DNA from 2 places in the Micromonospora sp. NPDC047644 genome. Region 1 is predicted to be linked to the other one. Evidence: riboswitches for the same ligand, from Rfam matches in the RefSeq annotation. Region 1 holds a riboswitch; the other holds the start of a gene.
What was found. Region 1 has a riboswitch for S-adenosylmethionine ahead of AB0877_RS21055 (aminotransferase class V-fold PLP-dependent enzyme). Riboswitches for the same ligand answer to the same signal wherever they lie in the genome.

Region 1 (12,013 bases):
GGATCGCCGAGGCCACCGAACAACTGCGCCACCGCGGCCGGGCCACCCTGCACGACCGGCTGCACCGGGTACGGATGGCCGGCGGACTCGCGGTGCAGGCCGGGCTGGCCGCCGGGCTCGCGTACCTGATTTCGCACAAGGTGCTCGGCAACCCGCAGCCGGTCTTCGCGCCGATCTCCGCGGTCGGCACCCTGGCCGCGTCGGTCGGTCAGCGGTTCCGCCGGACCATCGAGCTGATCGTCGGGGTGGGGGTCGGGGTGTTCGTCGGCGACCTCCTGATCTACCTGCTCGGCACCGGGGCGTGGCAGCTCGGCCTGGTGGTCACCGTGGCGATCCTGCTCACCATCTTCGCCGGAGCGAGCGTGGCCATCGTCATCCAGGCGGCGGCCACGGCGGTGCTGATCGTGACGTTGAGTCCGTCGACCCAGAACCTGGAGATCCCCCGCTTCGTCGACGCGTTCCTCGGGGGCGGAATCGCGCTGCTGGTCACGGCGGTGCTGCTGCCGCTGAACCCGCTCCGGGTGATCAACCGGGCGGCCCGCCCCGCCCTGGACCTGCTCGCCGCCCAGCTCGACGCCACCGCCGACGGGCTGCGCAACCGGGACCGCGCCACCGTCCAGGCCGCACTGGAGAGGCTGCGCAACAACAAGGAGGAGCTGGCCACGCTGGGCGAGGCGATCGAGGGGGCGAAGGAGACCGCCACCCTCTCCCCGGCCCGCTGGCACCGCCGCGACGAACTGACCCACTACGCCGAAGCGGCCGACCCGATCGACCGGGCGATGCGCAACAGCGGCACCCTGATCCGCCGGTCCGTCACGCTGGTCGAGGACGAGGAACCGGTTCCCGATCCGATGCCGGACGCGATCGGCCACCTCGCCGAGTCGGTCCGGCTGCTCAAACACGAGTTCGCCGCCGGTGAGGAGCCCGAGAAGGCGCGGGAGCGGTCGCTGCGGGCGGTCAGCGAGGCCGGCCGGGCGTACGGCGACGGAGTGGGGTTCTCCGGCAGCGTGGTGATCGCCCAGATCCGGACGACAGCGAGCGACCTGCTGGTCGCCTCCGGCATCGAGCAGGAGGAGGCGAACCGGTGGATCCGCACCGCCTTCGGTGAGCAGGAGCGCCCGGTCGGTGAGCCCGCCGAGCCCGGCGAGACGCCGAAGCCACCCACCGCCCCGCCGATCGGCTGAGCGGAAACGACCGCCCGTACGGACCTCAGGCCAGCTCGGCCAGGGCCGCGAGCAGCCGATCCACCTCGGCGGCCGTGCTGCCCAGCCCGATGCTGGCCCGTAGCGCGGTGGGCGGCAGGTCCCGCCGGCCGGTCCGCCCCGCCGCCTCGCCGAGCAGACGCCGGGCCAGCGGGTGGGCACAGAACAACCCGTCCCGTACGCCGATGTGGTGCTCGGCGGCCAGCCGGGTGGCCACCTCGGTGGAGTCCCAGCCGGCGACCACGAACGAGACGATGCCGACCCGGGGCGCGTCCGGGCCGAAGGTGCGCAGCTCGACGACGTGCGGCAGGGCGGCGAGGCCGCTCCGCAGCCGGGCCAGCAGGGCCTGCTCGTGGGCGGCCAGCGCGCTCCGGTCCGCCTCGTCGAGCGCCCTGCACACCGCCGCCAGCGCGACCGCTCCGAGCAGGTTCGGGGTGCCGCCCTCGTGTCGGGCCGGGCCGGTCGCCCAGGTCACGTCGTGGGTGGCCGGCCCGACGTGGCTGGTGGCGCCACCGCCGGCCAGGTAGGGCGGGGCGGCGTCCAGCCAGTCGGCGCGACCGATCAGCACGCCCGCGCCGAACGGCGCGTACAGCTTGTGGCCGGACACGGCCAGATAGTCGACGTCCAGCGCCAGCAGATCGACCGGGGCGTGCGGGGCGAGCTGCGCGGCGTCGAGCGCTATCCGAGCACCGTGCCGGTGCGCCACCCGCGCCAGCTCGGCGACCGGCCACCGCTCACCCGTCACGTTGCTCGCACCGGTCACCGCGACCAGCACCGGCAACGCCGGGCTGCTGCCCCGACGCAGCTCGGTGAGGGCGGCGGCGAGATCACGAACCGCCCCGTCGGGGTCGCTGGGCACCGGCAGCCGCACCGACCCGCGCGGCCAGGGCAGCAGGTTGGCGTGGTGTTCGCCAGCGAACGTGACCACGGTGGTGCCGGCCGGCACGGCCCGTGCCAGCAGGTTGAGCGCGTCGGTGGTGTTGCGGGTGAAAATCACATGATCGTCGGCGCGAGCGCCGAAGAAGTCGCCGATGGTCTGCCGGGCCTGCTCGTACGCGAGGGTGCAGCGCCGCGACAACGCTCCCGCTCCGCGATGCACGCTGGCGTACCAGGGCAGCAGCTCGGCCACCGCGTCGGCGGCGGCCCGCGCACACGGCGCACTGGCCGCGTAGTCCAGGTTGATCTCGCCGGGCACGCCGAGGACGTCGAGCGACGCGGACGGCACGGTGGGCAGGCTGGGCAGCGAGGGGACGAGAGTGACGGACACGCCGGAACCTCCGGGGTCAGGGACCCCGGGTGCGACATCGGGACGGGGTCCGCGCTTGCCCAGCACACCGATCGGGCTGGGCCCGGTCATCACCCGGGGCACCCCACCGCGAACTCGACGAGGGTTGCCGGCCAGCAAGCCGGGGCTTGACGCTGGCGCTCGTGACCTGCCGGCAGCATAGCGGCTACCGATGCGGCCGAACCAGCCGGCGGTGGATGGCTACGCTGACCGCATGGCCGACACCCCGCCCGGTTCACCGCTGCCGCCTGCGCCCGCCGCACCGCCCGCGCCCGCCGGCCCGCCCACGGGCAAGACGCCGCGGATGCCGCTGCGCCGACTGGGCTGGCGGCGGTTCCTGGTGCTGGCCGGGGTGGTGCTGTTGATCGCGGCGTGCGCGGTCTTCATGGTCTTCACGCTCGGCCAGTCGCTCGGTGTGCAGGCCCTGCTGATCGGGGTGGTCGCCGCCATTCTGCCGGTGCCGGTGCTGGTCGGGTGCTTCCTCTGGCTGGACCGCTACGAACCGGAGCCGTTGAAGTATCTGATCTTCTGTTTCGCCTGGGGGGCGTTCGTCTCCACCGCCGCCTCGCTCACCGTGAACGACTTCGCGGCCAACCGCTTCGACGACTGGGGCCTGCCGTCGGCGCTCACCGGGGTGCTGGTGGCGCCGTTCATCGAAGAGCTGACCAAGGCGTTGGGCCCGATCCTGCTGCTGGTGTTCCGCCGCCGCGAGTGGTCGGGGATCACCGACGGCCTGGTCTACTGCGGGCTCGCCGCGGTCGGCTTCGCGATGGTGGAGAACATCCTCTACCTGGGTGGGTTGGGCTATGCGTCCGGTGCCGACCGGTACGGCCCGGCCACCGGCATCCAGCAGGTCATCGCGATCTTCATCCTGCGGATCCTGCTGTTCGGGTTCGCCCACCCCCTCTTCACCTCGATGACCGGTGTGGGGTTGGGTATCGCCTCCCGGACGGCGGACCGGCGCATCCGGGTGCTCGCGCCGATCGCCGGTCTGCTGCTGGCGATGATGCTGCACGGCACGTGGAACCTGCTGCCCACGCTGACCCAGGCCACCGGCGAGGCCATCATCATGCTGTACGGCTTCCTGGGTCTCATGGTGCCGGTCTTCTTCGGCACCGTGGGGCTGGCGCTGTGGCTGCGCGCCTGGGAGGGGCGGCTCACCGAGCGGGTCCTGCCCGACTACGTACGCGCCGGCTGGCTCAGCCCGCCCGAGGTGGCCGCCCTGAGCAGTCTCGGCCGGCGGCACGCGGCCCGGAGTTGGGCGCGACGGGTGGCCGGCGACGCCGGGGTACGGGCGATGCGGGGTTACCAGTCCGCCGCCACCCGGCTGGCCCTGCTGCGCGACGGGGCCCTGCGCGGCCTGGACCGCAAACCCGCCGACCAGGAGCGGACCGCCCGCGAGGAGCGGGAACTGCTGGACGCGATCACCGAATACCGGTCGTTCTTCGTGGGTCGGGACCCGCAGGCTCCGGCGGGGGTCTGGGACGGCACCCGCTACCAGCTGCGCTTCCCGGACGGCACCGAGCGCGCGGTGGACGCGCCGGACGAGCCGGTCGTACCGATCCCGGTGGTGCTGTCGCCCGCCCCGGCTCCGGCGGGCTACCCCCCGCCCGCCCCGCCCGGCTGGCCCGCCCTGCGCCCACCCTCCCCCTGGCCCCCAACCCACCCCTAACCCGCCGCCGCCCGCCCACCCACGCCCAGCCCGCCCCGAACCACGGCGAGCCTGCCCCCGCCCTCGCGCCCCCACCCCACCCCGCGTCGATCTTGCAGTTTCGGTTGTCGAAAAGCGTGGAATGCCCCATACGTCGGGACAGTAAGTGCAAGATCGCGGACGTGGGGTGTGAGCGACTCGCGCGTGGCGTGACGCGTGGGGGCGGCGGACGGGTTCCGGGCGGGTGGCGCGTGGCGTTACCCGCGTGACGCGTGCGCGTGGTCTGGCTTTGGTTCAGGTCATCAGGGAGGTGAGGAAGTCACCGAGGCCCTGGAACATCGCGATCAGCGCGGCGCCGATCGCCCGGAACATCTGCGCGGCACCGTCCGGCCGGAAGGCCATGAAGTAGATCAGGAACGCGACACTGCCCCAGGTCAAGAGCTTCTTCACGAATACCGGCATCGTCCCTCCCCAGGGCCACGGTCGCCGGATGGCTTCCCGTCGTGCGGCTGGGCAAACGGTGCGCGACGGGGCCTGGTGACCGAGGAAGGGGCGTCAGAGGTAGAGACCGAGGAAAGTGCGTCAGAGGTGGAGGCCGGCCGAGGGACGTCAGAGGTAGAGGCCGGTCGAGTCGTTCTCGATCCGCTCGGCGGCCACGGCGTGCACGTCCCGCTCCCGTAGCAGCACGTAACCGCGACCGTGCAGCTCGACCTCGGAGCGCTCGTCCGGGTCGAAGAGCACCCGGTCGCCGGAGACGATGGCGCGCACGTTCGGCCCCACCCCGACCGCGGTGGCCCAGGCGAGGCGCTTGCCGACAGCGGCGGTCGCCGGAATGACGATGCCGGCGGTGGAGCGGCGTTCGCCGTCGCTGCCCTCCATCCGTACCAGCACGCGGTCGTGCAGCAGGCGGATCGGCAGGCCGGCGTCGAGATCGTTGTCGGCGGTCACGTCGCAGACGCTACCGTGTGGCCATCGGTGGCCGACCGGTGGTTACGCCGGAGGTGGTCGGGGCATTGTGTGGCGGATCCCCCCTACGGTGCTGGGAACGGACGTATGCTGTCCGACCTGTCGCTGTCGGCGGGCCGGGTTCTCTGCCAGGAGGTGCGCTTGAGCCGCTTCGAGCGGGTACGCGGGCGGCTTCGCCGCGCCTACCAGTCACGACAGGAGTCGGCGCGGGCCGACGAGGGCACCTCGAGTGACGCGTTGAACGACGTGTCGGGGGCGGCCCGGGTGGCGTCGCCGGCCGTGCCGGGGCCGACCGCGCCGTCGAGCGCCACCGTCTACGGCGCGGAGCCTCCGGTCGACCTGCACAGCTCCACCTCCAGTCGGGACGACGCCGACGTTCCGCACGGGTTGCGGATCGCCGCCGCGTGGTGTTGGCGACTGATCGTGATCGGCGTGGTGGCCTGGGCGCTGCTGCGGATCGTCGGCACGGTCAAGATCGTGATCATTCCGCTGGCCATCGCGCTGCTGCTCTCCGCGCTGCTCGCCCCTGCGGTGGGCTGGTTGCTGCGGGTCCGGTTCCCCCGGTCGCTGGCGACGGCGGTGGTGCTGGTCGGCGGCCTGGCCGCGGTGATCGGCACGCTGACGCTGGTGGTCAACGAGTTCATCCGTGGCGTACCGGAGCTGAGCGAGAAGTCCTCGGAGGGCGTCCGGCAGATCCAGAACTGGCTGAAGACGGGCCCGCTGCATCTCTCCGACACCCAGCTCGACCGGTACATCGACGAGGCGCAGGCCTGGATCAACAACAACACCTCGAGGTTCACCAGCGGCGCGCTGAGCACCGCCGCGACGCTGGCCGAGGTGCTGACCGGCACGCTGCTGGTGCTCTTCGCGACGTTCTTCTTCCTGCGCGACGGCAACCGGATCTGGCGCTTCCTGGTCCGGCTGCTGCCGGTGGCCGCCCGGTGGAAGGTCGACGACGCCGGTCGCGCCTCCTGGCAGACGCTTGTCGCCTACGTCCGCGCGACGGTGCTCGTCGCCTTCATCGACGCGGTCGGCATCGGCATCTTCCTGGTCGCCTTCGACATCCCGTTCGCCTTCCCGCTGGCCGCGCTGGTCTTCCTCGGCGCGTTCATCCCGATCGTCGGCGCGGCGCTCTCCGGCGGCGTGGCGGTGTTGGTGGCCCTCGTCGACAGCGGCCCGGTCACCGCGTTGATCATCCTCGCTGCGGTGATCGTCGTGCAGCAGGTGGAGGGTCACATCCTGCAACCGCTGATCATGGGTCGGGCGGTCGCCCTGCACCCGCTCGCGGTGATCATCGGTATCGCCGCCGGCGTCGTACTCGCGGGCATCACCGGCGCGCTGGTCTCCGTGCCGCTCATCGCGGTGCTGAACACCGCGGTCCGCCGGCTTGCCGCCCGCAGGGTGCCGGACACCCCGCCCGACGCCGTGGTCGTCGCCTCCCAGGCCCCCTGAAGTCGGGCGCCGGCGCTCGCCGCGGGCCCGCTTGATCACGCACGAACATGGAAAGAGTGGCCTCCCGCAGCGCGGAGGCCACTCTTTCCATGTTGCAGCGCGATCCTGCCGCGCGGTGCGACGGAACCGGCGGGGGTGGGCGTCAGGACTTGGCGAGGCGTTCCAGGGCGCCTCGGGCCACCTCGGGGCGGGTCGTGTACCAGAACGGGGGCAGCGAGCGGCGCAGGAACGGCCCGTAGCCTCGCGCCGTCTCCAGCCGGGAGTCGAGCACCGCGACCACGCCCTTGTCGCCGGTCGCCCGGATCAGCCGGCCGACGCCCTGCGCCAGCCGCACCGCCGCGATCGGCACGCTGACCGCCGCGAAGCCGGAGCCGCCGCCCGCGTCCACCGCCGCCGCGCGGGCCGCCGCCAGCGGTTCGTCCGGGCGGGGGAAGGGCAGCCGGTCGATGACGACGAGCTGACAGGCGTCGCCCGGCACGTCCACCCCCTGCCAGAGCGACATCACCCCGAACAGGCAGCTGGCGCGCTCCTCGCGGAAGCGACGCACCAGCAGCGGCAGCGCCTCCTCACCCTGGAGCAGCACCGGCAGGTCGGTCCGCGCGCGCAACAGCTCCGCCGCCTGCTGCGCGGCCCGCCGGGAGGAGAAAAGCCCGAGAGTACGACCACCGAGCGCCTCGACCAGCCCGAGCAGTTCCTCCCCGGCAGCCTCGGGCAACCCGGAGACGCTGGGGCGGGGGAGGTGCGCGGCGACGTACAGGATGCCCTGCCGGGCGTAGTCGAACGGCGAACCGACGTCGAGTGACCGCCACCCGGGGCCCTCGGTGGCCGGGACGACGGCGTTCGGGGTGACGTCGCCGGTGAGGCGACGGCCGGGCGCCTCGGCGGCCGGCCGGCCGGGGCCGGTGCGGGCGGCCTGTGCGGCCGCGGCGGGGGTCGGCGGGGCGGGCGGTGGCGCGTCCAGCCCGAGGGCGCGGGCGACCGTGTCGAACCGGCCGCCCAGCGCCAGGGTCGCCGAGGTGGCCACGACGGTGCGTTCGTCGTAGAGGTGGGTGGCGAGGGTGCCGGCCACCGACAGCGGCGCGACCACCAGCGCCCGGCGGTTGCCGCTGTCGTTCTTCTCCACCCAGGCCACGTCGTGGTCGCCTTCCTCCAGCAGCCGCTGGGCGGTGGTGGAGAGCTCGTCCAGGGCGGCCTTGGCCTGCTGCTTGCGGACCGGGTCGGGGTCGTCGGCCTTGATGTCGCCGATCGCGTCCAGGGCTGAGCGGGTCGCCGCGTCGAGCAGCGTGCACGCCTCGCGCAGCGGCGTCGGCAGCCCGGCGGTGATCCGCCCGGCCGGGGCCTCGGCCAGCCCGACCGCCAGGGCGTCGCCAGCAGCGGTGAGCGCCTCGGCGGTCTCCGGGCGCAGCAGCGTACGGGCCCGCCGGGTGGTCCGGTCGATCAGCTCGGGCACCAGCTCCGCCTGGGCGGCGGAGGAGACCCGGTCGGCCAGCTCGTGCGCCTCGTCGACGATGAGCAGCTTGTGCGGCGGCACGATGTGCCGGTCGGCGAGCATGTCGACGGCGAGCAGGCTGTGGTTGGTCACCACGATGTCGGCCTCCCGGGCGCGGGCCCGCGACGCCTCGGCGAAGCACTCCTGCCCGAACGGGCAACGGGCCGCGCCGACGCACTCGCGGGCCGGCATCGACACCAGCCGCCAGGCCTGGTCCTCGACGCCCGGGTCCAGCTCGTCCCGGTCGCCGGTGGCGGTCTTCTCGGCCCAGTCGCGCAGCCGCTCGATCTGCTTGCCCAGCCGGCCCGCCTCACCGAGCCACTTCACCGGCTGGGCCGGGCCAGGCTTGCCGAGCGTCCCGCCGCCGGGGCGCGTCGCGGGGGCGTCGAAGAGGGTGTCCTCCGGCTCCTCCTCGGTGGAGTTGTCCAGTCGGGCGAGGCAGAGGTAGTGGTGGCGGCCCTTGAGCACGGCGAAGGTGGGTCGACGGCCGAGCACCGGCTCGACCGCGTCGGCGAGCCGGGGCAGGTCGTGGTCGACGAGCTGGGACTGCAACGCCAGGGTGGCCGTGGAGACCACCACCGGACCGTCCACAGTGAGCGCCGGCGCGAGGTACGCCAGCGACTTGCCGGTGCCGGTGCCCGCCTGCACGAGCAGATGCTCGCCGCCGGCCACGCACTCCTCGATCGCCGTGGTCATCTGCAGTTGGCCGGGGCGCTCCGCGCCGCCGGGCACCGCGCCGACCGCCGCCGCCAGCAGCTCGGTGCCACTGGGTCGGGCACCCCGCCGCCGGCCCTTCGCACGGGCCGACGGGGTGGCGGAACCGGTGGCGGTGCGGGGCGGAGTCACCGTGCGACGGTACCCGGCGCCGCCGACACCGACCGCGCCCATCCGCCGCGTGGCGCGATGCCGACCGGGGCGGGGCGTCGGGGCCGACCCCGTCCGGTTACGGCCACGCTACGACGCGTTGGGCTGTATCGGTTAGGGTGCGAATCATGCCGAGCGACATGGTCCGAGTGATCTACCGCAAGTACGACGGCAGCGCCCACCGCGACTACCCGGCCCGGCGGCTCACCGAGGACGATCTCGGCGTCTGGCTCGGCGTGCCCGAGGGCACCGAGTCGGTCTACCACGGCCGGCCCTCGGTGGAGAAGATCCCTTTCGTGCTGTTGGTGCCACACCGTGCCTGGTGGACGGCCATGTTCAACCCTCCGCCCCGCACCAGCGAGGTCTACTGCGACATCACCACCCCGGCCCGCTGGGAGTCCGACGACACGGTCCACCTGATCGACCTGGACCTGGACGTCGTCCGGCGTCGGGCCACCGGCCTGGTGGAGCTGCTCGACGAGGACGAGTTCGCCGAGCACCGGGCCCGGTTCGGCTACCCGGACGACGTGGTGGCCGAGGCGGAGGCCGCGGCGCAGCGGCTGTTGAGGGCGCTCGGCGACGGCACCGAGCCGTTCGCCACCGCGTACCGCAAGTGGTTGGCCCTGGTGGTCTGAGGCCGCACGGCCGGTCTGGCCGGCTCACCAGCGTGGCGGCCAGGCGTCGTCGGCGTCCAGTGGTGGCAGGTCGGCCAGCTTCTCCGGGTTGAGCTGGTTGTAGATGGCGGTGATCCGGCCCTGGTCGACGGCGAACGCGGTGACCAGGCGGATCGGTCGCCCGTCGGTGTGCGTGGTCTCCAGCTGTAGGCCGAGGATGCCGTCGACGAGCACGGGCCGCGCCAGCACCCGGTCGGTGTACCGGCCGGTCCGGCCGAACAGGCCGAGCGTGAGGCGGGCCACGGGGTCCGCGCCGAGGATCGGCCAGCGGGCGGCCGGGAAGTGCCCACCCGAGTCGCCGACGAAGACCACGTCCGGCGCGAGCACCTGAAGCAGCTGATCCAACTCGCCGGACTCGGTGGCGGCGACGAACGCTTGGAGCACCCGACGCTGCTCGGCCGGGTCGGCGGTGTGCCGGGGTACGTCCGGAGAGGTGACCGCCCGCCGGGCCCGGGAGGCCAGCTGCCGGGCCGCCGCCTCGGTGGTGCCGAGCACCCCCGCGACCCGGGCGAACGGCAGCGCGAACACGTCGTGCAGAACGAGGGCCACCCGTTGTTCCGGCGCGAGCCGCTCCAGCACCACCAGCAGCGCCGTGCCGACCTCGTCGGTACGCACCGCCCGCTCCGCCGGGTCGGGCGCGTAACCGTCGACCGGTGGCCGGTCGCCCAACGGGCTCACCACCGGCTCCGGCAGCCACTGCCCCGGGTACGCCTCCCGGCGGACCCGGGCCGAGCGGAGCACGTCGAGGCAGATCCGAGCGCAGGTGGTGGTCAGCCACGCGGACAGGTCCCGGATCTCGGCGCGGGCCGCCGGGTCGGCCAGCGCCCCGGCGTAGCGCAGCCAGGTCTCCTGCACGGCGTCCTCCGCCTCGCTGCGGCTGCCCAGCATCCGGTGGGCCACCGCCAGCAACCGGCCCCGCTCGGCCTCGAACTCCGTCGCCAGCTCCCGCACGACCCACCACCCCTTCCGGTCGGCGTCCCGGACTACATCCTCCCGCCGAGTGGCCCCGCCGGCTGCCCCGAGACGGCTCGCGAACCGGCTCTGGCCGTGGGCGCAGGTCGGTCGGTGCCGATCCGCGGGCCAGGGTTCGGAGGTGAGCCTCGGCGGGCGGAACGGCCCTGGGTGGGCGATGATCCGTGCATGAGCGCACCCCAGCAACGGCAGGTCGTGGCACCCGAGGGCGGTTCCGTGCGGGACCTGCTGCGGGTCACCGCGCCGGTGGATCTCGGCGCGATCGACCCGCGGTCCATGCCCGGCCTACCGGGGCCGGCGGGCCACGGCGAGCACCGTAAGACCTGGGCGCGGGAGCAGGTCGAGCTGGTCGGCGAGGAGCTGGGCCGACAGCAGGAGATGCTCTTCGCCATGGCCAAGACCGGGTCGGAGCGGCCGGCGCGTCGGGTGCTGCTGGTGCTCCAGGCCATGGACTGCGGCGGCAAGGACGGCACGATCAAGCGGGTGGCCGGCGCGATGAACCCGCTGGGCCTGCACATCCGCTCGTTCGGGCCGCCGACCCGCCAGGAGCTGCGGCACGACTTTCTCTGGCGGATCCGTCGGGAGCTGCCACCGCCGGGGTACGTGGGGATGTTCAACCGTTCGCACTACGAGGACGTGTTGATCGCCCGGGTCGGCTCGCTGGTGCCGGAGACGACCTGGCGTGCCCGCTATGACGAGATCAACTCGTTCGAGCAGGAGCTGACCGAGGGCGGCGTCACCCTGATCAAGGTGATGCTGCACATCTCCTACGCCGAGCAGGGCAAGCGCCTGATGGACCGGCTCACCGACCCGCGTAAGCACTGGAAGTACAACCCCTCCGACATCGACTCGCGGGGGCGCTGGGACGACTACCAGGCCGCGTACGCCGAGGCCCTGAGCCGGTGCGCCACGGACGCCGCGCCCTGGTTCGTGGTGCCGGCGGACCGCAAGTGGTACCGGGACTGGGCGGTCGCGCACCTGCTGCGTGAGACGTTCGACACGCTCGACCTCGGGTATCCGGCTGCCGATTTCGACGTTGCACGGGAGCGGAAACGGCTTCTGGCTGGGAGAGCGGGTACGGGTGGGACGGCCGAGATGAACGGCAGGTGAACGAGCGGTGAATGACGCCTGGCCAGGGGTGGGCCGGCGAATTCCCGGATCCGCCGTTTCCTAGCATTCACCGAGCGGGCACCCGTTGGGCACCGCCACCCTTCCACCGACGCGACGAGGTCTGTGCTGTGAAGTTTTCCTTCCGCCCCACCGAGGGCGCCTTCTACGAGCTCTTCACCAGGGCCGCGCAGAACCTGGTCCGGGGCACCGCGCTGCTCAACGAGCTGGCCCTGCCCGGCGTGGACGTGCAGTCCGTCAGTGAGCGGCTGACCGAGGTCGAGCACGACAGCGACCAGATCACCCACGACCTCTACAAGAAGATCAACTCGACCTTCATCACCCCGTTCG
Region 2 (12,013 bases), on a different contig from region 1:
GCCACCGAGCCGAACCACCAGACACCGGCCAGTGTGGCCTCGTCGCAGCGGCAGATGAAGCTGCTCCAGTGGGCCATCCCGGCGCTGACCGGGACCCTGGTCGTGGTCACCGCGTACATGGGTGAGCAGCAGAAGCCCGGCCAGGTGTTCCGCGGAGTGCTCGGTCGCGCCGGTGGGATGAAGGGCGCCTCGAAGGGCATGATCAAGATGGCGGGAATGAGCAACGGCAAGCGGCCGATGGCGATGGCCGGACGCTGAACGGCAGGCCGGCCGGCGTCCCTCCGCCACCTCGACGGCGGGGCGCTGACCGGCCTGCCCGCACCGAAGCGATGACGGGTCCCGCGCGGGCGGCGGGCGTGCCGGCGACATGCCGTACGCCGCGCTTGGGCGGGCGGTCCCGGCCCGAGGACGGCACACCGTCCGCCGTAGCGGCGGACCGACGAGCGGGGTGGCCATGACGGCGCACGAGGGACGCAGCGGGAACAACGACCGGCTGGAGCCGGAGGCGACCAGGCCGTGGGGCACCGGCGACGACGTCGACGCCGACGCGCCCTGGGGCACCGGCGACGACTCACCGATGGACGAGGGCAGCGAGGAGACCGCGGTGCCCGAGGGACGGCGCGGAGAGCGACGCGCGGGTGCCCCGGTGGGCCGGTCGGACCCGGCGGGACGGCACGGCTTCGGCTCGGTCGAGCCGACCCGTACGACGATGGCCGGACCCGGTGCCCCACCCGATCCCGCCCCCAGCGGCAGGAGCTTCCCCGACGACGCGGACATCGGCGAGTCGACGCAGGACGCCCTGCGCAGCCGGGGACGGCGGTCCTGAGCGGAGCGGCGTCCGACCGGGTGGCCGGTGCGGAGATCAGCCGGTCACCGGGACGGCCTGCTCGACGAGCATCGTCTCGGCGAGCAGTTGCGCCAGCCGGGTGGCGTCGCGCTGGGCCTGCCCGGCGCAGCAGTTGTTGAACAGCACGTGCAGCTCGTCGGAGCGGTCGGCGAACTCGGCCAGCAGCCCGGCCCAGTGTCGGAGCTCGTCCTCAGCGTACGCGTACCGGAACTTCTCCTGCTTGTCACCCTCGCGCCAGGCATCGCTGTGACCGTGGAACCGGACGATCGCCGGCTCCGCCGTCATGGTCAGGATCGGCGGCACCGACGACGGGTGCCCCTGCGGCATGTCGACACAGACCAGGGACAGGTCGTGGTCGCGTAGCAGGTCCAGAGTGCCCGCCGCCGAGTGCTCGTTCAACCAGGAGCCGTGCCGCAGCTCCACACCGACCCGCCACGGGCGGCAGCGCTGCGCCAGCTCGACGATCCGGCGTTCGGCAGCGGGGCTGCGCACCAGCCACGGCGGAAACTGCAACATCACCACACCGAGCTTGCCGGCCGCCGCGATCGGGTCGAGGGCCGCCCGGAACCGGGCCCACAGCTCGTCGTACGCCGGCTCCGGCAGGTCTCGGCGGCGGATCCGGCTCGGGCCGCCGGCCGGTCGCAGGTCCCGCGGCAGCACGGCGACCGGTGTCGGGTGACCGGTGAAGAGGCTGAACGCCTTGACGTCGAAGGTGAAGTCGTCCGGTGTGGCGTCCACCCAGCCCTGGGTCGTCTCCGGCACCGGGATGGCGTAATAGGACGTGTCCACCTCGACCATCGGGAACTGGCTGGCGTAGAAGCCCAGTCGACGGGCCGGCGTGCTGGCCGAGCGGGGGTACCACCCGGAACGCAGCAGGGACTGGTCCGCCCAGGACGACGTGCCCACCTTAATCACACCCATGTCATTCAGTGGACCGCCACCGGCGCGGATCGGCAACCGCTGGCGGCACTTCGGTCGAGGAGGTGTCGTACCCGGGAAGTGTCGGTGCCGCGCCCTACGGTGGCACCGGTGGACATCAACGAAGGGTGGCGGCATGACCAGCACTGAGCAGCTCACCGGTGAGCGCGCCGATCTCCTGCAGACACTCCGCAGGCACCGCGGTTTCCTCCTGCAGACGGTCGACGGGCTCACCGACGAGCAGGCGGCCAGCCACCCCACCGTCAGCGGGCTCTGCCTCGGCGGCCTCATCAAGCACGTGTCCGGCGTCGAGCACCGGTGGATGCTCTTCGCCGCCGGTGGCGCGGAGGCGATGAACCGTGAGGAGATCGACTGGGTCGGTCAGTTCCAGATGTTGCCGGGTGAGACCCTCGCCGGGCTGGTCGAGCGTTTCCAGGAGGTGGCCGCCCGGACCGACGAGTTGACCGTCACCCTCGACCTGGACGCGGCGCACCCGCTGCCGCAGGCGCCCTGGTTCGAGCCGGGAGCGAGTTGGACGGTCCGGCGGGTGCTGCTGCACCTGATCGCCGAGACGGCCCAGCACGCCGGGCACGCCGACATCCTGCGGGAGTCGATCGACGGCGCCAAGACCATGGGCTGACCCGACGCGCGGGTCGCGGTGGTCGTCGACACGCCTCAGCGGAGGCGGGTGCGTTCCCGCCCTTCGGTGGTCCGGTCCCTGGCGTAGGCGTCGGAGTGACCCCAGCGGCCCGGGATGTCCAGCAGCTCCAGCCGCCCGAACCCCTCCGGCACGGCCGGGTTCACCAGCAGGTTGTCGCCGGTGGGCCGCAACCCCAGGGTGGTGCTCAACAGCATCAGCAGCGCCCCCGACGACCACGACTGCGGGCGGGCGGCCCCCGGCAACTGCACCGGATACTTCGTCAGGCTGCGCTCGTGCCCGGCGATCGCCTCCGGCACCGCTCCGCCGAGGGTCTGCGCCAGGTCGAAGATGCCGCCCGCGATCGTCGCCGCGTGCGCGTCGCAGCCGTAACGGCGCAGACCGGCGGCGATCAGGGCGTTGTCCGCCGGCCACACCGCCCCCAGGTGGGCGCCCACCGGGTTGTACGGGCGCTGGCCGGTGGCGAAGGTGCGCACCCCCCAACCACTGAACAAGCGCGGTCCGACCAGGTGCTCGGCGACCGTCTCCGCGCGGTCGTCCGGGACTATCCCGCTCCAGAGCAGATGCCCCATGTTGGAGGCCAATGCGTCGACCGGCTCACCGTAGGGGTCGAGCGCCAACGCGTAGTAGTCCCGGTGGGGCAGCCAGAAGTCCCGGTTGAAGCGCTCCTTCAGCGCCGCGGCCTCCCGCTCCAGCCGGTCGGCGTACGCGGGGTCGTTCCAGAACTCCCGGGCCAGTCGGGCCCCCCGCCTCTTCGCGTCGTACGCGTAACCCTGCAACTCGCAGGTGGCGCGGGGAAAAGCGGGTTCACTGCCGTCGGCGCTGGTGATTGCGTCCGGGGAGTCCTTCCAGCACTGGTTGAGGGCACCGTGGCGTTCGTTGCGACGCTGGTAGCGCACATACCCGTCCCCGGTCATGTCGCCGTACTCGTCGATCCAGTCCAGCGCCATCCGGGCCGGGTGGCGCAACTCGCGTACCAGGTCCCCGTCACCGGACCACCGCTCGTACTCGTCGAGCAGGACGACGAAGAGCGGGCTGGTGTCCGCCGATCCGTAGTACAGCGCGTGCGCCCGGTCGCCGAACGCGCCGGACTCGCCGTACCGGAGGTGGGCCAGGATCTTGCCTGGTTCCTCGTCCAGATCGTCGTCGAGGTGGCCACCCTGCATGAAGGCCAGCATCCGCAGCGTCGCGGGAGCCAGTTGGGGGGTGAACGCCAGCGTCTCCAGGCACGTGATGATGCTGTGCCGCCCGCACAGCCACATCGTCCACGGCAGACCGGCGATCGGCACACGGGCGTCGTACGACAGTGGCCGATACCGCAGTGCCGCCAGGTCGGCCAGGCTGCCCCGGTACATCTCCTCCAGTCCGTCGCGTTCGGCCATCAGTTGCGGCGCCTGGTCCATCCAGTCCGCCAGGCTCTCGCGCATCCCGGTACGCACGGCCCGCTGGTGGGACTCCAGGGAGTCGCGGACATCCTGCCCGTCCGCACCGCCCATGGTCATGGCGATGTGCAGGTCGGTCTCCCACTTCCCCTCCGGGGCGATCCGGACCCGGAACGTCATTCCTCCCTCGTCCACCTCCACCGGTTCGGTGCTGCGCACCGTGGTCTGGCGCACGAAGCGCTGCCGTTGGTACCGCAGCACGAGCCGCTGGTTCGCCGAGTCCGCAGCGACCTCGACGGCCCGCTGGCGGAGGTGCCCGATCTCGGCGATGTCGGTGAAGTCGCTGCCCATCTCCACTCGGATCGTGAAATCGGCCGGCTCCGGCGAGTGGTTGAGCACCGTGATGTTCTCGTGCAGACAGTCGTGGATCGAGCGGTGGCGGATGATCGACACGTCGGCGTCGACGTAGTGGCTGGCCGCGCCGGGGACCAGAACGAACCGCGTCTCGAAGTAGGTCAGGTCGTCACGGGAGAGCGCGTTGATCCGTTCGCCGTCGATCCTGAGCACAAAGTGGGACAGGAAGCGGGTGTCGTACGCGAAGAGCCCGACGGGTGACCGCGGGTCGGCCTCGATGTCGCCCTGGGCGTCGCAGATCGCGAACACGTTACCGGCGATCACGTGGAGCAGTTCCTGCCTCACGACCGTTCCTCCCGAGCGTGCACGAGGCCGCGGTCCGGGGCCGGGGCACCCGCCGCGCTCCGGTCCGAGGGCCGCCCGGCGAGGGCAGCCCGGCCGAGTTCCCGGGGATGCCGGGCGCCGCTGGGCCCTGCGAAGATCCGCCGCAGCAGCATCAGCAGTCGCATGTCGCCGTGCAGGGCGAGGTCGTTGCGCAGCAGCGCCGCGCCGGGGTGCAGCTGCCCGTCGACCATCTGGTCGAACACCCGCCGGTCCGCGCTGACGACCAGGTCGGCGTCGTCGGCCGACCGTGCCACCCGCACCTGTTGGTCGGCGACGGTGAGGTACCAGTGATCGGTGCTGCCGTCGTCGCGGACGTCCAGCCGCAGCGTTCCCGCTGTGGTCTCCGGCAGGTCAGGCCGCCGATCGGTGTCCAGCTGTCGCAGGTACTGCTCCGCCGTCGCGCCCATCGGGTCCCCTCCCCACGGTTCCCCGCAGGATCACCCGCGTCGGGGTGATGCCGGCTCACCCGCAACGGGTGAGGGACGCGTCAGCCGGCCTCGATCAGGCCGCGCACGTAGGCGGCCTGGCCCACGTGTTGCAGGTCGTCGTCGACGATGCTGACCAACCGGACGCCGAGGGTGACCGGCGGGTCCCACGACTCGTCGACCACCCGGTCCAGGTCCGCCGGGCCCAGACCGGCCAGCAGGCTTGCGGTACGCGCCGCGACCGCCTGGTAGTAGTCGATCAACGCCTGCGCGTTCTCCGGCCGTACGGCGGCGACCTGAGCGGGCGAGTGCCCGTAGCCGGTGTCGTCGGGGTCGGGGGTCAGCCCGAACCGACCGGCCCAGTCTCCGCTGACCCAGATCTGCTCGGCGTCGAGCAGGTCGGCGACGTGGTGGTCCTGCACCCGGCTGAGGTGCCAGACCAGCCAGCCGACCGAGTTGCCGCCCGGCCCGGGCTGGTGGCGCAGTTGCTCGGGGCCGAGGCCGTCGACCGCCGCGCGGACGAGGTCGGGCAGCCTGTCGTACGCCTCGGTCAGCAGGTCACTCACGTTCACGGGTACGCCTTCCCGGTCGGTTTCCGAACAGGTACCGCCGGAACCGGGCGGGCAAACCTCGGCCGCTACGGTGATCGGATGGTCGCCGCGGTGGAGTTGTACCTGGACCCGGACGCCACCCGCCGGATCAGGGTGCTCTGGGACGCGCTGGAGGCCGAGGGGGTGCAGAGCATGCGCTCGCTGCTGGAGCGGCGCCACCGTCCGCACGTCTCGCTCATGGTGGCCCCCCGGTTCGACCCGGAGCAGGTCGTCGAGGCGCTACAGGGGACGGTGGTGGCAGCCCCGCTGCGGCTCGACTTCCACCATGCCGGCCAGTTCGTCGGTCGGGTGCTGTGGCTCGGCCCGGCGCCCACCCCGGAGTTGCTGGCGCACCACCGGCTGGTGCACGACCGGCTCGCCGCCGCCGGCGTCGCCCTCGCCGAGCACTACCGGCCGGGGCGGTGGGTGCCGCACTGCACGCTCTCCATGCGGGTGCCGAACACGCTGATGGCTGCCGCGGTGCGCCGCTGTCTGGAGGTGTTGCCGTTGAGCGCGACAGTGGTCGGCGCGGCGCTCACCGACCACGCCCGCGGAATCGCCCACCCGCTGCCGTGACCGCGCCTCGACCGTCGAGGCGTAATGTCCGGTTTGGCGGGTGACAGTCGGAAACCCGAAAACAAGCGGTGCGGATGCGGCCAGGCGTGGGAAGGTTCGAGTGGCTGTCGTACCGGTGGTGGGCTGCTCACAGGCGGTCCGCCCGGCCGGTGTGGCGCGGGGTCACCCCGCGCCACCCACGGCGGCTTCGACGAGGAGAGGCAGGGCCCATGCAGGCTCAGCGCAGGCCACCGCGCTCGGAGCGGAGCCAGACCCGGGACGACCGGACCGGCGGGGGAATGACCGGGGCGGCCACGCCACTGACGATCTGGGCGGCCGCCGTACTGCTCGGCCGGATCAGTGCCGGCGACGACGACGTCGAGGACGAACGGCACATCCTGCGCGGCATCGAGTGAATCCCGGCCGCACGGGTCAGAGCCAGCCGCGCCGCTTGAAGATCACATAGAGGGTGCCGCAGACCAGCAGCATCAACAGCAGCGCGAAGAGGTAACCGAAGCGCCAGTTCAGCTCCGGCATGTGGACGAAGTTCATGCCGTACACGGTGCCGATGAGCGTGGGAGCGAAGAGGATCGCCGCCCAGGAGGAGACCTTCTTCAGCTCCTCGTTCTGGCTGTAGCTGGCCGCGGTCAGGCTGCGCATCTCCTCGTTCTGCTGCTGCGAGACGAGGGTGGCGTTGACCGTGAGGATGTTCTGCAACAGGTGCCGGAAACCGTCCACCCGCTCCACCACCTGGGTCAGGTGGTCGGTCACGTCGCGCAGGTAGCGGCGCAGCTCCTCGTTGGCGCTGGCGCTGCCGGCGCCGTCGGCCAGCGCGCCGAGCACGCTGAGCAGCGGGCGGGCGGCCCGCTGGAACTGGATGACCTCCCGGCTGAGCCCGTAGATGCGGCGGCTGGCGTTCGGATCGCCACCGAACACCTGGGTCTCGATCTCGTCGATGTCGTTCTCCAGTCCGGCCACCACCGGCGCGTACCCGTCGACGACCTGGTCGAGGATCGCGTACAGGACCGCCTCCGGCCCCCGGGCGAGCATCTGCGCCTCGGTCTCCAGCCGTCGCCGCACCGCGGCCAGGTCGGGCGCCTCACCGTGTCGGACGGTGACCACGAAGCCCGGGCCGATGAACAGGTGCAGCTCGGAGAACTCGACCCCCTCCCGGAGGTCGTCGTAGCGGGCGGCGCGTAACACCACGAACAGGGTGTGCCCGTAGCGCTCCAGCTTGGGCCGCTGGTGGGCGTTGATCGCGTCCTCGACGGCCAGGTCGTGCAGCCGGAACTCCCGGGCCAGCGAGGTGATCTGCTCGATGTCGGGCCGGTACAGCCCGATCCAGGCCATCGCGCCGTCCTGCTCCTGGAGGCAGCGGTACGTCTCGGCGAGGCCGGACGGCGAGGCGAACCGGTGCCCTCGGACGTAGACCGCGCTGTCCACCAGACCACCGTGAGACGCGGCGGCGGGTGACTCCGTGGGCGGCGGCACACCGACCCTGGTTTCGTACTCGTCGAGTTGGCGGCCGAAGCCACCACCCGGGCGGAAGCGACGGCCGCCGACCATGCCCTGTCCCCTCCCCCGGCGCCGTCCCGTCCAGCCCGGGGCGCTGCTTCCCCGCTGCCCCGGGCCCTGAAACCCGCCGTGGCGTCGGCCGGGTTCCGCGCACCGGCGGACGGGGACGGCCCGCCGGGCGGATACTCACGGTGACCGTGGGGGATGACGGGGGACGCGCCGGTGAAGGTCGACAGCACCGGCCGGTTGCGGGGGTGGCTGCTCGACGCCGGCTCGGACCAGGCCGTACAGCACCCGGGGCCGCACGGGCGCCCGCCGGAGCACCGGCACCACCCGTGGTGGAAGGTGATGTGCCTGACCGGCGTCGACTACTTCTCCACGCTGGGTTACCAGCCGGGCATCGCGGCGCTGGCCGCCGGCGCGCTCTCACCGGTGGCGACCCTGGTGCTGGTGCTGGTGACCCTGCTGGGGGCGCTGCCGGTCTACCGGCGGGTGGCGGTGGAGAGCCCGTACGGTGAGGGCTCCATCGCGATGCTGGTACGCCTGCTGAGCTACTGGCCGGGCAAGTTGCTGGTGCTGGTGCTGCTCGGTTTCGTGGCCACCGACTTCATCATCACCATCACCCTCTCGGCCGCCGACGCGACGGCGCACATCGACGAGAACCCGTTCTGGCCGAGCGGGCTCAAGGGTCACGAGGTGCTGGTCACGCTGCTGCTGGTGTCGCTGTTGGGCGCGGTGTTCCTCAAGGGATTCACCGAGGCCATCGGGATCGCCGTCGTCCTGGTCGCGGTCTACCTGACGCTGAACGCGGTGGTGGTGGCCGACGCGCTGTGGCGGGTGGCGACGCATCCGAGCGCGGTCGGCGACTGGACCACGATGCTGACCACCGGGCACGGCGATCCGTGGCTGGTCGTCGGGCTGTCGCTGTTGGTCTTTCCGAAGCTGGCGTTGGGTCTGTCCGGCTTCGAGACCGGGGTGGCGGTCATGCCGAGCGTACGGGGTGACCCGCAGGACTCCGAGGCACGACCGCTGGGCCGGATCCGTGGCGCGCGCCGGCTGCTCACCACCGCGGCGGTGATCATGAGTGTCTTCCTCATCACCAGCAGCGTGACGACCACGGTGCTCATCCCGCCGGAGGCCTTCCAGCCGGGCGGACCGGCGAACGGGCGCGCGTTGGCGTACCTGGCGCACGCCCACCTCGGCGAGGTGTTCGGCACCGTCTACGACCTGTCCACGATCGGAATCCTCTGGTTCGCCGGGGCATCCGCGATGGCGGGTCTGCTCAACCTCGTGCCGCGCTACCTGCCCCGGTACGGCATGGCGCCGACCTGGGCGCGAGCCGTCCGGCCGCTCGTGCTGGTCTTCACCGCCGTCGCGTTTCTGATCACGATCGTCTTCGAGGCCAGCGTGGACGCGCAGGGCGGCGCGTACGCCACCGGGGTCCTGGTGTTGATCACCTCGGCCGCGACGGCGGTGACGCTCGCTGCGCGCCGGCAGCGTCAGCGCGGCCGCACCATCGCCTTCGGCGTCATCGCATTGATCTTCGTCTACACCACCGTGGCGAACGTGGTGGAGCGCCCGGACGGTGTGAAGATCGCGGCCTGTTTCATCGGCGGGATCATCCTGGTGTCGGTGCTGTCCCGGCTGATGCGGGCCTACGAGCTGCGCGTCGACCACGTCGAGCTGGACCACACCGCGGCGCGGATGATCGACGAACGCGCCGGACGACGGATCCGCCTCGTCGCGCACGAACCCGACCGGCGCGACGAGGCGGAGTACCGCGCCAAGCTGGCGCAGACCATGGCGGACAACGACTTTCCCGACGACAGCGACGTCATCTTCGTCGAGGTCACGGTCACCGACCCGTCCGACTTCGAGACCGAGCTGCTGGTCCGCGGTGGGAAAGTCGACGGCCGTTTCCCGGTGCTCAGCCTGGCCAGCTCGTCGGTGCCCACCGCGCTCGCCGCCCTGTTGCTGGAGATCCGCGACCGCAGCCGTCGGCGCCCCCACATCTACTTCGAGTGGTCCGAGGGTGGCCCCACCCGCAACTTCCTGCGCTACCTGGCCTTCGGACAGGGTGCCATCGCCTCGGTGACCCGGGAGATCCTGCGCCGCCAGGAGCCCGACCCGCACCGTCGACCGCACGTCCATGCCGGCTGACCTGCGAGTCGACAGCCCGTCGCGCACAGTGAGCGTGGTCATACCGACTGGACGATCCACCCGTTCCTGCTGCTAGCCTCGGCGCAGGTCATGAGCGCCAGCGCGAAGCCCCGGCTCGCTGGCCGGCAACCCTCCTCCGCGGTGGGGTGCCCCGGGTGAAGACCAGGCACCGGCAGGACGTCGGTGCAAGCGTGGCCTGGCACCCAGGTCAGCACAGACCCGGGAGAACCATGCGCATCCTCGGCACCACCGGACCGACCGACGTCGCGGGCACCCGCACCGGTCGCCCCTCGCCCGTACTGATCCGGCGACGGCACGTGGACATGATGCGAATGTGCAGCGCCGCCTGTCGTGGCGGCACCGCGCTCTAGCACCACCTTCCCGAGCTCCTTTCCCACCGGTACGCCCATCGGGCGCGCCGTCGGTGGCGTACGTCCGTGCGCGCCGAGACACCACCCTTCGGAGACACCAGTGCGATTCCTTCCTGCCCTGACCCGCGCCGCCGCCCTGGGCGCGGTCACGATCCTCGCCGCCACCGCCCTCACCGCCTGCGGGAACGACGACTCCTCCGACGCCAACCCGTACGGCCTGGCCCAGTCGGGCGTGCTGCGCGCCGGGACGCTGACCGACGCCCCGCCGAACGTGTACCTCGAGGACGGCAAGTTCACCGGCTTCGACAACGACCTGCTCACCGCCGTGGCCGGCAAGCTCTCCCTCAAGGTCGAGTTCGTCGGCACCGACTTCTCCGCACTGCTCAGCCAGGTCAACAACCGTAAGTTCGACGTGGGCAGTTCCTCGATCACCATCACCGAGGCCCGCAAGAAGACCGTCGACTTCGGCAACGGCTACGACTTCGGCTACTTCGGCCTGGACGTCCCGGCCGGCTCGCCGATCACCGGCTTCGACCAGCTCGCCGGGAAGCGGGTCGTGGTGGTGCAGGGCACCGTCCAGGACGACTACGCCACCGGCAAGCAGCTCAACCCGGTGCGGGTGCCGGACTACAACGGCGCGATCAACCAGCTCAAGGCGGGCACCGCCGACGCCTGGATCGCCCCGGCGGAGATCGGTGAGAAGTCGGCCGCCGACAGCAAGGGCAAGATCACCGTGGCGGCCAAGCAGCTCAGCCCGGCACCGACCGCGTACGCGGTGGCCAAGGGCAACGACAAGCTGCGCGAGGCGCTGAACAAGGCCCTCGACGAGGTCATCGCCGACGGCACCTGGAACCGGTTGCAGGCCCAGTACTACCCGGGCCGGCCGATCCCGGCGGACTTCGCCCCGGGCAGCGGCGCGGTCAAGGTCGCGCCGTCGGCGTCCGCGTCGGCCGCGTCCTGAGCCGGTGACGAGCGAGCGGGGCGGTAGGAGGAGCAACCGATGGAACCGTTGACCACCCTGTGGGAGACCTTCTTCGACGCCGACGCGATGCGCGAGGCGCTGCCCGAGATGCTGACCGTCGGGTTGCCCAACACGCTGATCCTCGCGGTCTCCGCCGCCCTGCTCGGCTCGGTGCTCGGCCTGTTGCTGGCCGTCGCCGGGATCTCCCGCAGCCGCTGGCTGCGCTGGCCGGCGCGGGTCTACACCGACGTGTTCCGGGGGCTGCCGGCCGCGGCGACGATCCTGCTGATCGGGGTCGGGCTGGCCCCGCTGGGCATGCAGGTCTGGGGGCCGGATCCCTACCCGTTGGGCATTCTGGCGCTGTCGCTGATCGCCGCCGCGTACATCGGGGAGATCTTCCGCTCGGGCATCCAGTCGGTGGAGGCCGCCCAGTTGGAGGGCGCCCGCGCGCTCGGCTTCTCCTGGGCCGACGCGATGCGGCTGGTGATCATTCCGCAGGGCATCCGGCGGGTGCTGCCGGCCTGGGTGAACCAGCTCATCGCGCTGATCAAGGACTCCAGTCTGGTCTACTTCCTCGGCCTGGTGGCCAGCCAGCGGGAGCTGTTCCGGATCGGGCAGGACTACGCGGCCACCACCGGCAACGAATCGGCGCTGCTGCTGGCGGGGCTCTTCTACCTGGCGTTGACGGTCCCGCTGACGCACGTCGTCAACTGGATCGACCGACGGCTGCGCAACGGTCGGCCGGCCACCGCGCCCGACGATGAGGACGACGAGGACCTGTCGACCGCCACCACCGAAGGGAGCCGACGATGACCACCGACACCACCACCTCGGTCAGCCTCGACGTCCGCGACGTGCACCTCGCCTTCGGGCCGAACCGGGTGCTGCGCGGC

Region 2: another riboswitch for S-adenosylmethionine. It lies ahead of AB0877_RS23720 (ABC transporter substrate-binding protein); the one in region 1 lies ahead of AB0877_RS21055 (aminotransferase class V-fold PLP-dependent enzyme).

The regions. Positions count from the first base shown of each region.
Region 1 is NZ_JBEYSY010000012.1:142,600-154,612, reverse strand. It holds gene AB0877_RS21060 (FUSC family protein) at 1-1,184, shown strand, start outside; gene AB0877_RS21055 (aminotransferase class V-fold PLP-dependent enzyme) at 1,210-2,469, opposite strand; SAM riboswitch class IV at 2,516-2,636, opposite strand; gene AB0877_RS21050 (PrsW family intramembrane metalloprotease) at 2,660-4,159, shown strand; gene AB0877_RS21045 (hypothetical protein) at 4,433-4,600, opposite strand; gene AB0877_RS21040 (co-chaperone GroES) at 4,748-5,086, opposite strand; gene AB0877_RS21035 (AI-2E family transporter) at 5,192-6,556, shown strand; gene AB0877_RS21030 (ATP-dependent DNA helicase) at 6,699-8,933, opposite strand; gene AB0877_RS21025 (DUF402 domain-containing protein) at 9,038-9,544, shown strand; gene sigJ (RNA polymerase sigma factor SigJ) at 9,569-10,534, opposite strand; gene AB0877_RS21015 (PPK2 family polyphosphate kinase) at 10,724-11,665, shown strand; gene AB0877_RS21010 (DUF47 family protein) at 11,794-12,013, shown strand, end outside.
Region 2 is NZ_JBEYSY010000014.1:169,269-181,281, reverse strand. It holds gene AB0877_RS23775 (hypothetical protein) at 1-258, shown strand, start outside; gene AB0877_RS23770 (hypothetical protein) at 455-826, shown strand; gene AB0877_RS23765 (DUF72 domain-containing protein) at 863-1,768, opposite strand; gene AB0877_RS23760 (DinB family protein) at 1,902-2,405, shown strand; gene AB0877_RS23755 (glycogen debranching N-terminal domain-containing protein) at 2,441-4,504, opposite strand; gene AB0877_RS23750 (SCP2 sterol-binding domain-containing protein) at 4,501-4,950, opposite strand; gene AB0877_RS23745 (DUF664 domain-containing protein) at 5,031-5,540, opposite strand; gene AB0877_RS23740 (2'-5' RNA ligase family protein) at 5,619-6,134, shown strand; gene AB0877_RS23735 (hypothetical protein) at 6,344-6,529, shown strand; gene corA (magnesium/cobalt transporter CorA) at 6,546-7,679, opposite strand; gene AB0877_RS23725 (amino acid transporter) at 7,833-9,788, shown strand; SAM riboswitch class IV at 9,875-9,986, shown strand; gene AB0877_RS23720 (ABC transporter substrate-binding protein) at 10,260-11,120, shown strand; gene AB0877_RS23715 (amino acid ABC transporter permease) at 11,160-11,933, shown strand; gene AB0877_RS23710 (amino acid ABC transporter ATP-binding protein) at 11,930-12,013, shown strand, end outside.